One region of the Bacillus sp. C-3-6 genome, then DNA from elsewhere that is predicted to be linked to it. Evidence: riboswitches for the same ligand, from Rfam matches in the RefSeq annotation. Region 1 holds a riboswitch; each other region holds the start of a gene.
The links. Region 1 has a riboswitch for S-adenosylmethionine ahead of ACW0JX_RS20720 (bifunctional homocysteine S-methyltransferase/methylenetetrahydrofolate reductase). Riboswitches for the same ligand answer to the same signal wherever they lie in the genome.
Positions count from the first base shown of each region.

Region 1 (3,146 bases):
TTTCAATAATATCCGCTCCAGCTTCAATATAAGCTTTATGAATCTTTAAAATAACGTCTGGTCTTGTTTCTACTAAATATTCATTACAGCCCTCGTACTCTTCTCCTCCGAAATCTTCAGCAGTTAAATCCTCTTGCTGAATCATTGTTCCCATTGCACCATCTAATATTAAAATGCTATTTTGTAATTTTTCTTCTATACACTTCATCAATTAATACCTTCTTTCACTTCTTGCTTTTCTCTTACATATTTAACAAGATGTTCTGTAATTTCATATTTTAAAAATGGTGTAATAAGATAAATACCATTAAAATATTTCATCGCTGCGTCGATCAATTCTTGCGAAATGCGAATCCCTTCCTCAATTGCCGCCTCTTTCGTTTCGTGTCCATCCATTCTCTCTCTTATTTCTTCTGGAAGAGTAATACCCGGTACCTCAAAATGAAGAAAATCTGCATTCCGCTTACTTACTAACGGCATAATTCCAATAAAAATAGGTTGTTCCAAATGCTTTGTCGCTTCATACACTTCTTCAATTAACGCGATATCGTAAATTGGCTGAGTTAAAAAATATTCCGCTCCAGCATCTATTTTTCGTTCCATTCGCTTAACCGCTGCTTTTAAGTGCCTCACGTGAGGATTAAATGCGCCGCCTACAGAAAACCTTGTCGCCGGTCCAATTGATTTCCCTAAAATTGAACGTCCATCGTTCATTTCTTTAATCATTTTAATGAGCTCAATAGAGGACAAATCGTATACAGAAGTTGCACCAGGAAAATCACCAACGCGCGCTGGATCACCAGTTAAAGCTAACACTTCTTCCATCCCTAACGCCGATAAACCTAACAAATGAGATTGTAGTCCAATGACGTTATGATCCCTACACGTTAAATGTGTCAATACCGGGATATCATGCTTCGTTAATAACGCACCCATTGCCATATTAGAAATACGAGGCGATGCTAATGAATTATCTGCTAGAGTAATAGCATCTGCTCCCGCTCTTTTTAAAGCTCTTGCTCCTTCAAAAAACCGCTGTGTATCTAACGTTTTCGGTGGATCTAATTCCACTACAACTGTCGTTTGTTTTTTCGCTTTCTCTGCTAGAGTGACGTGAGCCTTCGAACGTTTCTCATGCGTATGAACAACTTTCGGCCTTTGAATGGTGTCTTTTTCTATTACAGGTGTAACATTCGCAACAGCGTGCTTCATACTTTGAATATGTTCTGGAGTCGTACCACAACAACCACCTAATAACCGAATACCTTGCTCAATAAATCTCGGCGTCATCGCCTCAAAATAAGCTGGGCTTCCCTCATATACGTAACGTCCCTCCACATAATTCGGGAGACCTGCATTTGGGTATGCTGATAAATAGCCATTTTGCGGAATCGATATCATTTTGAAAGCCTCCGTCATATGAAGCGGCCCTAGTTGACAATTTAATCCAACAACATTTGCACCGTAATCTATAAGTTGCTTTAATATTTCATTGACATCATTTCCATTTTGAGTCGTACCTGCTTCATGTAACGCTAATTGAGCAACAATTGGAATGTTCGTTTGCTTACGCAATACTTTAACAGCATGAAGTAATTCAAATTCATCGTAAAAAGTTTCTAATAGTAATCCATCAACCTGTTCTTCTAGTAAAGCCCCTGCCTGTTCAAGTAGCATAAACTCCCTTTCCATATCAGTCGTTGTAACGGCTCCGATATGTTTCATACCACCAATTGTTCCTAAAATTGCATTTTTATCTGTCACAGATGCTTTCGCCAGTTTTACTGCCGCTCTATTAATTTCTGTAACTTGATTTTCTAAGCCGTACATACGTAATTTCGCCTCATTTGCTCCATACGTATTCGTTTGAATTACATCTGCTCCAGCAGCTACATATTGTTTATGAATCGATATAATTAAGTCTGGATCAGATACATTCAATTCTTCAAAGCTACTTTGCAAGCCATGTGAATGCAATAACGTCCCAACCGCACCATCACCTATTACAATTCCTTTTGATAATAAATCTAGTAATTTCACGAATCTCCCTCATTTCTATCAATATAAAAACCCCCTCTTCACTTTGAAGAGGGGGACATAATCGTTCCTCCTCTTATTATGCAAAACATTCGTTTTGCAGGTATTAGCACCGTTTCAAACATTTCGTTTGAAGGTTGCCGGGTTTCACAGGGCCTTTCCCTCCACCGCTCTCAATAAGAGTTGTCTTTATTATTTTATTTATGTAGCTAAAAGGAAATGCGTTCCCCTTTTAACAATGTTTGTTAATTTTTTAATAAATTTAGCATGCACAAAAGTAAAAGTCAATGACACTTGCGGAAAAATAAAAATTTTTCAAAATAAAGTTGCAATTCAATTATCTTTTGTTGTAAAGTTAAAAACATAATAAAAATTTCATACGAACATTCTTATCTAGAGAGGTAGAGGGACTGGCCCTGTGACGCCTCAGCAACCATTAACATTTTGTTAATAAGGTGCTAATTCCAGCAAATTGTGAAAGATTTGACAGATGAGAAGAAGACTCTATTCAAACCGAAAGCCTTCTTCTTAGAAGGCTTTTTTTATTTTATATTCACTTAATGTTTCAATTTAAAAAGGAGGAATTTTCACATGTCAACAATCGAAACAAAACTAGCACAAATCGGCAATCGCAGTGAAACTACAACTGGAACGGTTAATCCACCAGTTTATTTCTCAACCGCTTATCGTCATGAAGGAATTGGTAAATCTACTGGCTTTGACTATTCACGAACTGGCAATCCAACTCGAGGTCTTTTAGAACAGGCAATCGCAGACTTAGAATATGGCGAACAAGGTTATGCCTGTAGTTCAGGGATGGCGGCTGTTCTCCTCGTCCTTTCTCTATTCCGCTCTGGAGACGAACTTATTGTATCTGAAGATTTATACGGTGGAACGTATCGATTATTTTCTGAACATGAAAAAAAGTGGAATGTTCGATGTAGATACGTAAATACACAGTCTATTAAACAAATTGAGCAAGCTATCACAACTGAAACGAAGGCTATTTTCATAGAAACTCCAACTAATCCATTAATGCAAGTTACTGATATTGCTGCAGTCGCAACTGTAGCGAAAAGGCACGGACTACTTCTTATTGTAGACAACAC
Region 1 is NZ_CM137247.1:4,037,437-4,040,582, forward strand. It holds gene metH (methionine synthase) at 1-208, opposite strand, end outside; gene ACW0JX_RS20720 (bifunctional homocysteine S-methyltransferase/methylenetetrahydrofolate reductase) at 208-2,040, opposite strand; SAM riboswitch class I at 2,111-2,220, opposite strand; SAM riboswitch class I at 2,424-2,534, shown strand; gene metI (cystathionine gamma-synthase/O-acetylhomoserine thiolyase) at 2,629-3,146, shown strand, end outside.

Region 2 (3,146 bases), 700 kb from region 1:
GATTTAATGGTATGATTATCTTTCTTCACCGCGAATACAGAACCAGAATACACGTACGGAATTGAAAAATCATATTTCTTTTTTCTTTCCGGAGAAACTGATAGTTCATTTGCAATTGTATCAATTCGTCCTGAATCTAATAAGCCAAATAATCCCTCAAAATCAGAAACATTCCATTCTACTTTATACCCAGCCTTTTTAGCAGCCGCTTCAATAATTTCAGCATCAAAGCCTTTTACTTTCTCACCCTCTTTAAAAATAAATGGACTACGACCTGCAGATGTCCCAACTTTTACTACTTTTTCATTTGTTGTTTCGCTTGCTGTATTTGAACCACAAGCTGATAAAACTCCAACTGATACTGTTAATGCTAATGTTAGTAATAATGATGATTTCCTCACAATTCTTCCTCCTAAATAACGAAATGATTGCCTTCTTCTGAAGCATTCAATTGTCGTAAAAACTTTTTCGTACGTTCATTTTGTGGGTTTCGGAAAATTTCTTCTGGTGTTCCCTGCTCTACAATAATGCCATCAGCCATAAATATAACGCGATCCGCCACCTCTTTTGCAAAATTCATTTCATGTGTAACAACAACCATCGTTATGTGCTGTCTTGCCAAGTCTTTAATAACTTGCAATACCTCATTCACCAATTCTGGATCAAGTGCGGAAGTCGGTTCATCAAACAATAATACTGCGGGATTTAAAGCCATTGCCCTAGCAATCCCTATCCTTTGCTGTTGCCCTCCTGATAACATTGTTGGATAAAAATCTTCTTTATCAGCTAAGCCTACTTGTTTTAATATTTTTCTCGATATTCCCTTTCCCTCTTCTTCACTTTTTTTCTGTACAACCGTTAATGCCGTTGTAATATTTTGCAATGCTGTTTTATTTTTAAATAAATTATAATTTTGAAAAACCATTGCCGTTTTTTGACGCAATTGTATTATTTCTTTTTTATAAAGTCTCTTCGCATGAATCTCTAAATCTTCAATTCTAATACTGCCATCATTCGGTTGTTCTAATAAGTTTAAACACCTTAATAATGTCGATTTACCCGAACCAGAAGGTCCAATAATGACTACTACTTCTCCCTTATTTACAGTAAGTGAAATCCCTTTTAGTACTTCATTATGTTTGTAAGACTTATACAAATCTCTTATCTCAATCATATATATCACCTCATTTCTGTTACAAATATGGTGCATCAAGTTTCTTTTCTAACTTTTTCTGTCCCCAGCTAATTACGATTGTAATAATCCAATATACTATCGCTACCGCTAAATAACTTTCCATATAACGATATGATTGTGCCGCTAGCATTTTCGCTTGTGCTAAAATTTCAGCCACCCCAAGTGCAAAAGATAACGAAGATTCTTTTAACAATCCAACAAAATTATTTCCAAGTGACGGTACTGCGACACGAATAGCTTGCGGAAAAATAATTTGTCGCATCGCTTGCGCCTTTGTCATTCCAACTGATAAACAGGCATCCATTTGCCCTGATTCCACAGCATTTAATGAACCTCGAATAATCTCTGATAAATAAGCAGCATTATTTAAACTTAGGCCAATTAAAGTTGCTTGCATAGCTGTAAGCACTGTAAATGTCGGAAAGATTTGTGGTAATCCGAAATATAAAACAAACAATTGAACTAATAACGGGGTTCCTCTAAAGAAAGAGATATACACTCTTGCAATTGAATATAAATATTTCGTTTTATTTTTCGTTATGATCGCCAAGCCGATCCCTATAACGAAGGAAATAATCATTGAAACTACAGTAATCCCTAAAGTTATGTATACATATTTAAATAATTGCGGAAAACTTTCTAAAAAATACGTTACATCAAACTTCACTCTATCCCCCCTCTCTAAACAAAAAACTCTTCTTACGCATATAAGAAGAGTTAAATGTGAATCCATTTCTCCTCATCTTTCAAACGCCTATTGCGTTCGCTGGAGTTAGCACAGTACTTTGATACAGCCTGTTGCTGAGATTTCATCGGGCCAGTCCCTCCATCTCTCTTGATAAGAAAACCAATAAATTTTTCCATTTATTTAGTTGTTATTATGAAGAATACACCCCATTACTAATAATGTCAATAAGAAAACTATGAATTAAATTTAATGCTTTTTTAGACTGTCTTACTCCTATTAAATTTCCTCCTGTTCATTATATCTTGAGGTGTAATATTGATTGCACAAAAAAGCCATTAATTCTATCAAACTTAGAAATAATGGCTTTTTTATAAAGGTATTATACTTATCTCATTTTATGTACTTCAGCAACTAGCTTTCCACCCTGAATGCCCATATAAAGCTTCACAGGTGCATCATTCGTATTTTCAAATACTAAATCTAAATATGGATATGCAATTGTAGCATCTCTTCCTTGTGGAACATAACCTACCGTTTTAGAATGTGTAGTTCTCTCCACCATTTTCAGGCCAGCTTGATCTGCTGCATTGTATAAAGTTGAAGATGTTTGACAAACACCACCGCCATATCCATCTACTAATTTACCATCAACTATTTCTTTCCCTAATTGATATCCTTTATCTGGTGTTGTATCACCGATTAATGAATTAAAAGAGAAACGGTCTCCTTTTGCTAACACAACTCCATTTATGCTCGCTGCTGACAAACGAATATTCTCAATACGGCCACCTGTTGAACCACCTAAGTTCGTTTCATATCTACCAATTACCGTACCATTTCCTTGCGCATCACTTAATGTTGCGACTGGTTTTTTCTCCACGATCGGCAACTGATACGTAGCATCCCACATACCAACATTTAACAATTTATCTACTAATTCTTTTTCCATTAATTCATAAGAAGGTTTTCCTTCTTGCCAACTTCCATCAGGTGCTATACGTGAAGGAACCATTTTTTTGTCGACGCTTTTTCCAACCTCACCAACAACCTTTGTTACAGACTTTTTAAATTTCGCTTCATCTTCAAAATAGCCTAAACCAGATAAATCTAATTTTTTCACTTCAGTACCAGTTCGACCATCAACTAAACTAATAGTATCTTGCACTTCTGCTTTAGCCTCTACAGTGTGCCCACCAATATCACTTACCAATGCAACATCACTTACTTTTGCACCACAGCCACTCACTACAGCTACACATAACA
Region 2 is NZ_CM137247.1:3,333,484-3,336,629, forward strand. It holds gene ACW0JX_RS17050 (amino acid ABC transporter substrate-binding protein) at 1-401, opposite strand, end outside; gene ACW0JX_RS17055 (amino acid ABC transporter ATP-binding protein) at 413-1,174, opposite strand; gene ACW0JX_RS17060 (amino acid ABC transporter permease) at 1,194-1,862, opposite strand; SAM riboswitch class I at 1,932-2,040, opposite strand; gene ACW0JX_RS17065 (VanW family protein) at 2,269-3,146, opposite strand, start outside.
Region 2: it holds a riboswitch for S-adenosylmethionine, as region 1 does, so the genes downstream of both, ACW0JX_RS17060 (amino acid ABC transporter permease) here and ACW0JX_RS20720 (bifunctional homocysteine S-methyltransferase/methylenetetrahydrofolate reductase) in region 1, are expected to answer to the same signal.

Region 3 (3,146 bases), 2.0 Mb from region 1:
TCATTGCTTCCACAATTTGTTGATCTGTAATCGTTGTAATGGTTTCAGAAAGGGCAACTTGACCATTATGTAATACAGTTACATCATCCGCGAAATTTCGAATCTCTGATAAACGATGAGAAACTAAAAGGATGCCAATTCCTTTTGATGTTAAATCTTTTAATAGTTTCCCAAAGGTTTCAACTTCTTTTGGTCCAAGAGAAGAAGTAGGTTCATCTAATAAAAGGTAATTTGTATTGTTAGATAAAGTTCTTGCGATAAGAAGTAATTGTTTTTCATGTAATGAACAGTTTGAAACATCTTCCGAAACATTTAAATTTACCTGTACAGTTTGCAAATGTTGTTTAGCAAGTGCGACTAATTTGGACTTTGAAAATAGTACTTTATTTTGCATTGCTAAATGATCGATTAGTACATTTTCTAATACAGATAATCCGGGAATAAGCCCGTGATCTACTTCTTGTGTTACGAAAGAAATGCCATGCTTTTTTGCATCGCGCGGTGAAGTAAAGGAAACAGACTGAGTATCAATTTTTATATCGCCAACAACTGGTTGAATTTCACCAGTTGCTATTTTTAGTAAAGTACTTTTTCCCGCACCGTTCATGCCTAGTAAAGCGTGTACTTTTCCTTTTTGAATATGAATAGAAACATCTTCTAGAACAGGTGTAGTGACATGATAAGAATGTGTAATGTTTTGAAGAGAGAACGTCATCATTTTTTCTCCTTCTCTAATTTTTTCATCCAAGGGGAATATGCATCTTTTGAGTCTCCCCAACCGTTTATATATTTTGATAACTGATCCATTGTTATATTTTCTTTTGGTAAACTATTTTTCTTTACTAAATAAGGTTCTAGTGAATAAATATCTGGCGTTTGTTCACCAGCGATTTTTTTGTATAAAAATCGTACTTGAACCTTACCTACTTCAGCTGGATCAGTTGCAGCTGTAGCAGTCCAAGGTGAGTTTTCTTTTTGCATGAGCTGTAAATCTTCATTGCTTAAGTCAATGCCATATACTTTTATATCTGTACGACCAGCTTGTTCAAGTGCTTTAACAGCCCCTTTAGCAAACTCATCCCACGAAGCGAAAATAGCTTGTAAATCGCCTTTTTTCGGATATTTCTTTAGTAAAGCTTCTACTTGTGTTTGTGTATCGAGCGGTGTGTTATTACTAGCAGTACCGAATCTTGCAACTTCTTTTATATTTGGATACCGTTTATAAAAAGCATCAATGATAACATTGCGACGTTCCATTGGAGCAAATCCGCCGACCCATACAACTGCGATATTTCCTTGTCCATTCAAATCTTCCGCTAACGTTTTTAATGATTTCCATGCAAGACTATAGTCATCTTGATCAATAATTGTCACACCTGGCAAGCGTAGATCGTTATCGAACGCAACTACGGGAATGTTCGCCTGTAACGCTTTTTCTACTCCAGGTTTTAGTGCTTCAGAACGGCCATGATCAATTAAAATACCATCCACTTTTGAATTAATAGCAGTATCTAAATTTGCAGCCATTTTTGCTAAATCGTTATCAGAATTGTAGACTTGTACACTGCCGCCAAATAGCTCAACTTGTTTTTTGACACCCTCAATATATTGAGAGGAAAAAGTTCCGATGGACATTTGCATAATTAATGCGATTTTTAATGGCTTCTTCATTTGGCTTGGAATTTCTGTTTGTAATTGATTTTCTACCGTTGTAGTCGCCTTTCTCACAGTTTGTTGCTTTTGTGAAGAGATAGCATCTTGTTCATTTGTACAAGCCGCTAATGTAAATAAGAGAAAAATAAGTACGATGGAACATAATTTTTTCATAAAAAAATCCCTCCTAAACTAAAAAGAGAGAGGAGGGAGTGAAAATAAAAAACGCCTTTTCATATAGAAAAGACGCCTTATCATATTACTCTTATCTTTCAACACAATGTGTTGTAAGAATTAGCACCGTGCCCATAAATGGGTCGGTTGCCGGGCTTCGTAGGGCTCATCCCTCCACCTGCTCTTGATAAGACATCGAATATTTAACTATTTTGAATTATTCCACAAACGAATGGTATTGTCAAACAGTATTTATAAAAAAATCCCTCAGGAAGAGGGATTTTAATGTGGTAAGAATATCAATTGATAAGCAAACAAAATTCCAAATACATACACAAGTGGGTGAACAGCACGGAATTTACCTTTTGCCACTTTCATAAGTGGATATGAAATAAATCCAAGTGCGATACCTGTTGCGATACTTGATGTAAGTGGCATGCTTAAGATTACTAAAAATGCTGGGAATGCTTCATCAAATGCATCCCAATCGATGTGGCGAACTGAACCCATCATAAGACTACCAACGATAATTAATGATGGTGCAGTAATAGCTGATACACCAGAAACAGCACTTACTAATGGGCCGAAGAATGCTGCTAGTGCGAATAGAACAGCTACTGTAACAGTTGTTAAACCAGTACGACCACCAGCTGCAACACCAGCAGATGATTCAATGTAAGCTGTTGATGGTGTTGTTCCGAACATAGAACCGATTGTTGCTGAAAATGAGTCAGATAGAAGAGCTCGTCCAGCTTTTGGAAGCTTTCCGTCTTTCATAAATCCACCTTGTTGAGCTACCCCAAGTAATGTACCTGTTGTATCGAATAGTGTAACAAGGAAGAATGAGAATACAACGCCATATAATCCGTAGTTAATTACGTCAGATACAGCAGTAATTGGATTTGAAACGATAATTCCTTCTGGTAATCCAGGCATTGATGTAACACCGTTTGAGAATGTTAACTGTCCTGTGAAGAAAGCGATAATACCAGTTAATAGCATACCAATAAATAGTGCGCCATTTACATTTAAAGACATAAGAACAATAGTAATTCCAAGCCCAGCCAATGCTAGTAGAACTGGAGCAGAGTGAAGATCACCAAGTCCAACTAAGTTTGCATCATTTTTTGTAACGATACCTGTTAAACGTAAACCGATAAAGGCGATGAAAAGACCGATACCAGCAGTAATTGCATGTTTTAAGTTTTCAGGAATTGCTTCCATTAATTTTGTACGGAAAGATGTGAATGATAACAAAATTAAAATCATACCTGCTACGAATACAGCAGAGAATGCAATTGCGAAAGTCATGCCTTCAT
Region 3 is NZ_CM137247.1:792,951-796,096, forward strand. It holds gene ACW0JX_RS04040 (sugar ABC transporter ATP-binding protein) at 1-718, opposite strand, end outside; gene ACW0JX_RS04045 (sugar ABC transporter substrate-binding protein) at 715-1,827, opposite strand; SAM riboswitch class I at 1,916-2,021, opposite strand; gene ACW0JX_RS04050 (NCS2 family permease) at 2,110-3,146, opposite strand, start outside.
Region 3: it holds a riboswitch for S-adenosylmethionine, as region 1 does, so the genes downstream of both, ACW0JX_RS04045 (sugar ABC transporter substrate-binding protein) here and ACW0JX_RS20720 (bifunctional homocysteine S-methyltransferase/methylenetetrahydrofolate reductase) in region 1, are expected to answer to the same signal.

Region 4 (3,146 bases), 1.5 Mb from region 1:
GCGGCACATAGACTATTGAAAGAACATGTTAATGTACACACTTTAAAAGAGGCCGTAACAGATGTTCTTTCAAATGAAAAGTATAAACATGGTATAAGAAAACTTAATGATAGCTTTTTAGAATGTGGTGGTTCAAAAGAAGCAATTGCAGTTATTGAATCTCTTTTAAATAAAGTAAAAATTTAATTGGTGGGGCTTTACTGCCTGCAAATAGCAGGATAAATAGTCATAACTTTATACAAGCATAGAGGTTCTCACCTTTATGCTTGTATATTCTTATCCAGCAAATTGCACAGCAGTATTTGCATGTAAAAAAGCAGTATCAAAAACGGGAACAGTGAGATCATTTTGGGAGATGAGTAAAGGTATTTCAGTGCAGCCTAATAATATACCTTCAGCACCATTTTGAATTAATGATTTTGTAATTTGTAATAACTCTTCTTTAGATGTTTCTGAAATGATCCCTCTACTTAATTCATCTAATATGACATGGTGGATAAAAGTTCTTTCCTCGTCATTGGGGATAATTGTCTCAATGTTATATTTCGCTAATCGTGATTTATAGAAATCTTGCTCCATCGTTTGTTTTGTTCCTAATAGTCCGATACGTTTTATATTCTGTTCTACCATTTTTTTAGCACTTACATCACCAATGTGAAGAAGCGGGATAGATATTGCTTGTTCTACCTCCTCAGCAAATAGATGTACAGTATTTGAACACATTAATAAACATTCAGCCCCAGATTTTTCAACTTTCTTTGCAACTGTAACTAGTTCATTTTTCACTTCTTCATATTGATGGTTTTGTAATAAAGTAGTTACTTCACCAAAGTCCATACTATATAAAATTAGCTTCGCATTTTGATCGTATTGAGAGAGTGTAAGCGTATTAATATGTTTATAGTATAATGATGTAGATTCCCAACTTAATCCTCCAATCAAACCAATCACTTTCATAATGCATTCCTCCCGAAACGATTTTGAATTCATTATTTCACAATTCCGATAAGAATACAATGATTTAAATGCGCCATTTAACAAAAAATAAAAATAGTAAGAAAAGTGTTGAAATTTACATTCTTTAGTGCCATAATACGAATTACAAATTAATACTTATCCAGAGAGGTGGAGGGAACGGCCCTAAGAAACCTCAGCAACCCCTATGTAATTTTATAGGAAGGTGCTAATTCCGCAGAGGACACGTTGTGTTTTTTGAAAGATAAGAGGATTCTTGAACGTGAAAGAAAATGACCTCTTATATAAGAGGTCATTTTTTGTTGTATAGAAAGGGAGTGTAGATGCATAATTCATTTTTAAATTAAATATAGAGTAATAAAAGTTGACTAATATGAGAGGGGAATTGTAATGAACAAATTATCAACAAAGTTAGTAGTAGCAATCGGTATTGGAGCAGCATTATACGGGATATTAGGACTTTGGGGATTTTCTATTGCACCGAATACATTTATTAAACCAGCATTAGCTATATTAACTGTTTTTGGAGCATTATTTGGTCCATTGGCAGGACTCTTAATCGGACTTATCGGTCATACCGTAACAGATACGATTGCTGGATGGGGGATTTGGTGGGGCTGGGTTATTAGTTCAGGGATTATTGGTTTTTCGATGGGTCTTATTCAAAAAAGAGTTGGTTTTAGTGTAAAAAACGGGTCGTTTAACAAGGGGCATATTTCTTATTTAGCAATTACTGGGTTAGTTGGTATTGTCATTGCTATTATATTTGCTGGGGCATTCGATATTATTGTGATGGGAGAACCATTTGACAAAATTGTTATACAAGTATTAGGAGCAACAATTTCCGATGTTATCGTTTTCTTAGTAGTTGGATTGCCACTTACAATTGGCTTGGCAAAATCTAATAAGAAACATACACATTTAAAAATTGAAGAGTAGGGATGTTAACATGAAACCAATTATTTCGTTTGAACAATTTACCTTTCAATATGGGCATGCTGCGCAGCCTACTTTAAGTGATATTACCTTTCATATATACCCTGGGGAAAAAGTACTAATTGCTGGACGAAGTGGTTCAGGAAAGTCGACATTAGCTCATTGTATAAATGGGCTAATCCCATTTTCTTACGAAGGGACTAGTACAGGTAACGTTTTAATTGCCGGTAAAGACCCGAGGGAAGGAAGTATTTTTGAACAAAGTAAGCAGGTAGGAACAATTTTGCAAGATCAAGATGCTCAATTTATTGGTCTGACAGTAGAAGAAGATGTAGCTTTTTATTTAGAAAATGAATGTGTAAAGCAAGATGATATGAAAAAGATTGTTTCGGACTCATTAAGAAAGGTGAAGATGCATACGTTTCATAAACAAAGTCCACATGAATTATCAGGAGGTCAAAAGCAAACAGTTTCTCTAGCTGGTTTATTAACAACAAATGCGGATATATTATTGTTCGATGAACCGTTAGCGAACTTAGATCCACTAAGCGCCGTACATACGATAGAACTTATGAAAGATATACATGAGCAATATAATAAAACGATTGTTATTATCGAACATAGGATAGAAGAAATTTTAAAGCTGGATTTAGACAAAGTTATATTAATTGATGAAGGTAAAGTCATTGCAATAGGAACACCAAAAGAAATCTTAGCGTCAAATATATTGCCACGTATTGGCTTAAGAGAGCCTATTTACATCGAAGCATTAAAGAGATTACATTTTGATCGTAATAATGACGTAATATATCCAATGGAAAACCTTCAAAAAGAAAAGATAGGCAACGTTCTAAAAGAGTGGATGGAGAAACAAGTCATATTAAAAGGTAATACTAAAAACAAGGAATTACTTAAAGTGGAGAATTTATCATTTTCATACCCTAATAAACAAAAAGTATTAGAAAATGTAAACCTTTCAATATATGAAGGAGAAATTGTGGCACTGTTGGGACATAATGGAGCAGGGAAATCCACATTAGCTCATAGTCTTATAGGCATAAACAAAATAAAAAATGGGAAAATCTTGTTAGAAGGTGAAAATATTAGTTCTTGGTCTATTCGTAAACGTGGGAAAATCATATCTTACGTGATGCAAAATCCAAATCATATGATTACACAGCCTACTGTTTTTCAAGAAGTTTCATTTACATTAACATTACATAATTTTTCTAAGG
Region 4 is NZ_CM137247.1:2,515,438-2,518,583, forward strand. It holds gene ACW0JX_RS12865 (macrolide family glycosyltransferase) at 1-186, shown strand, start outside; gene ACW0JX_RS12870 (aspartate/glutamate racemase family protein) at 277-957, opposite strand; SAM riboswitch class I at 1,111-1,226, shown strand; gene ACW0JX_RS12875 (ECF-type riboflavin transporter substrate-binding protein) at 1,366-1,914, shown strand; gene ACW0JX_RS12880 (ABC transporter ATP-binding protein) at 1,925-3,146, shown strand, end outside.
Region 4: it holds a riboswitch for S-adenosylmethionine, as region 1 does, so the genes downstream of both, ACW0JX_RS12875 (ECF-type riboflavin transporter substrate-binding protein) here and ACW0JX_RS20720 (bifunctional homocysteine S-methyltransferase/methylenetetrahydrofolate reductase) in region 1, are expected to answer to the same signal.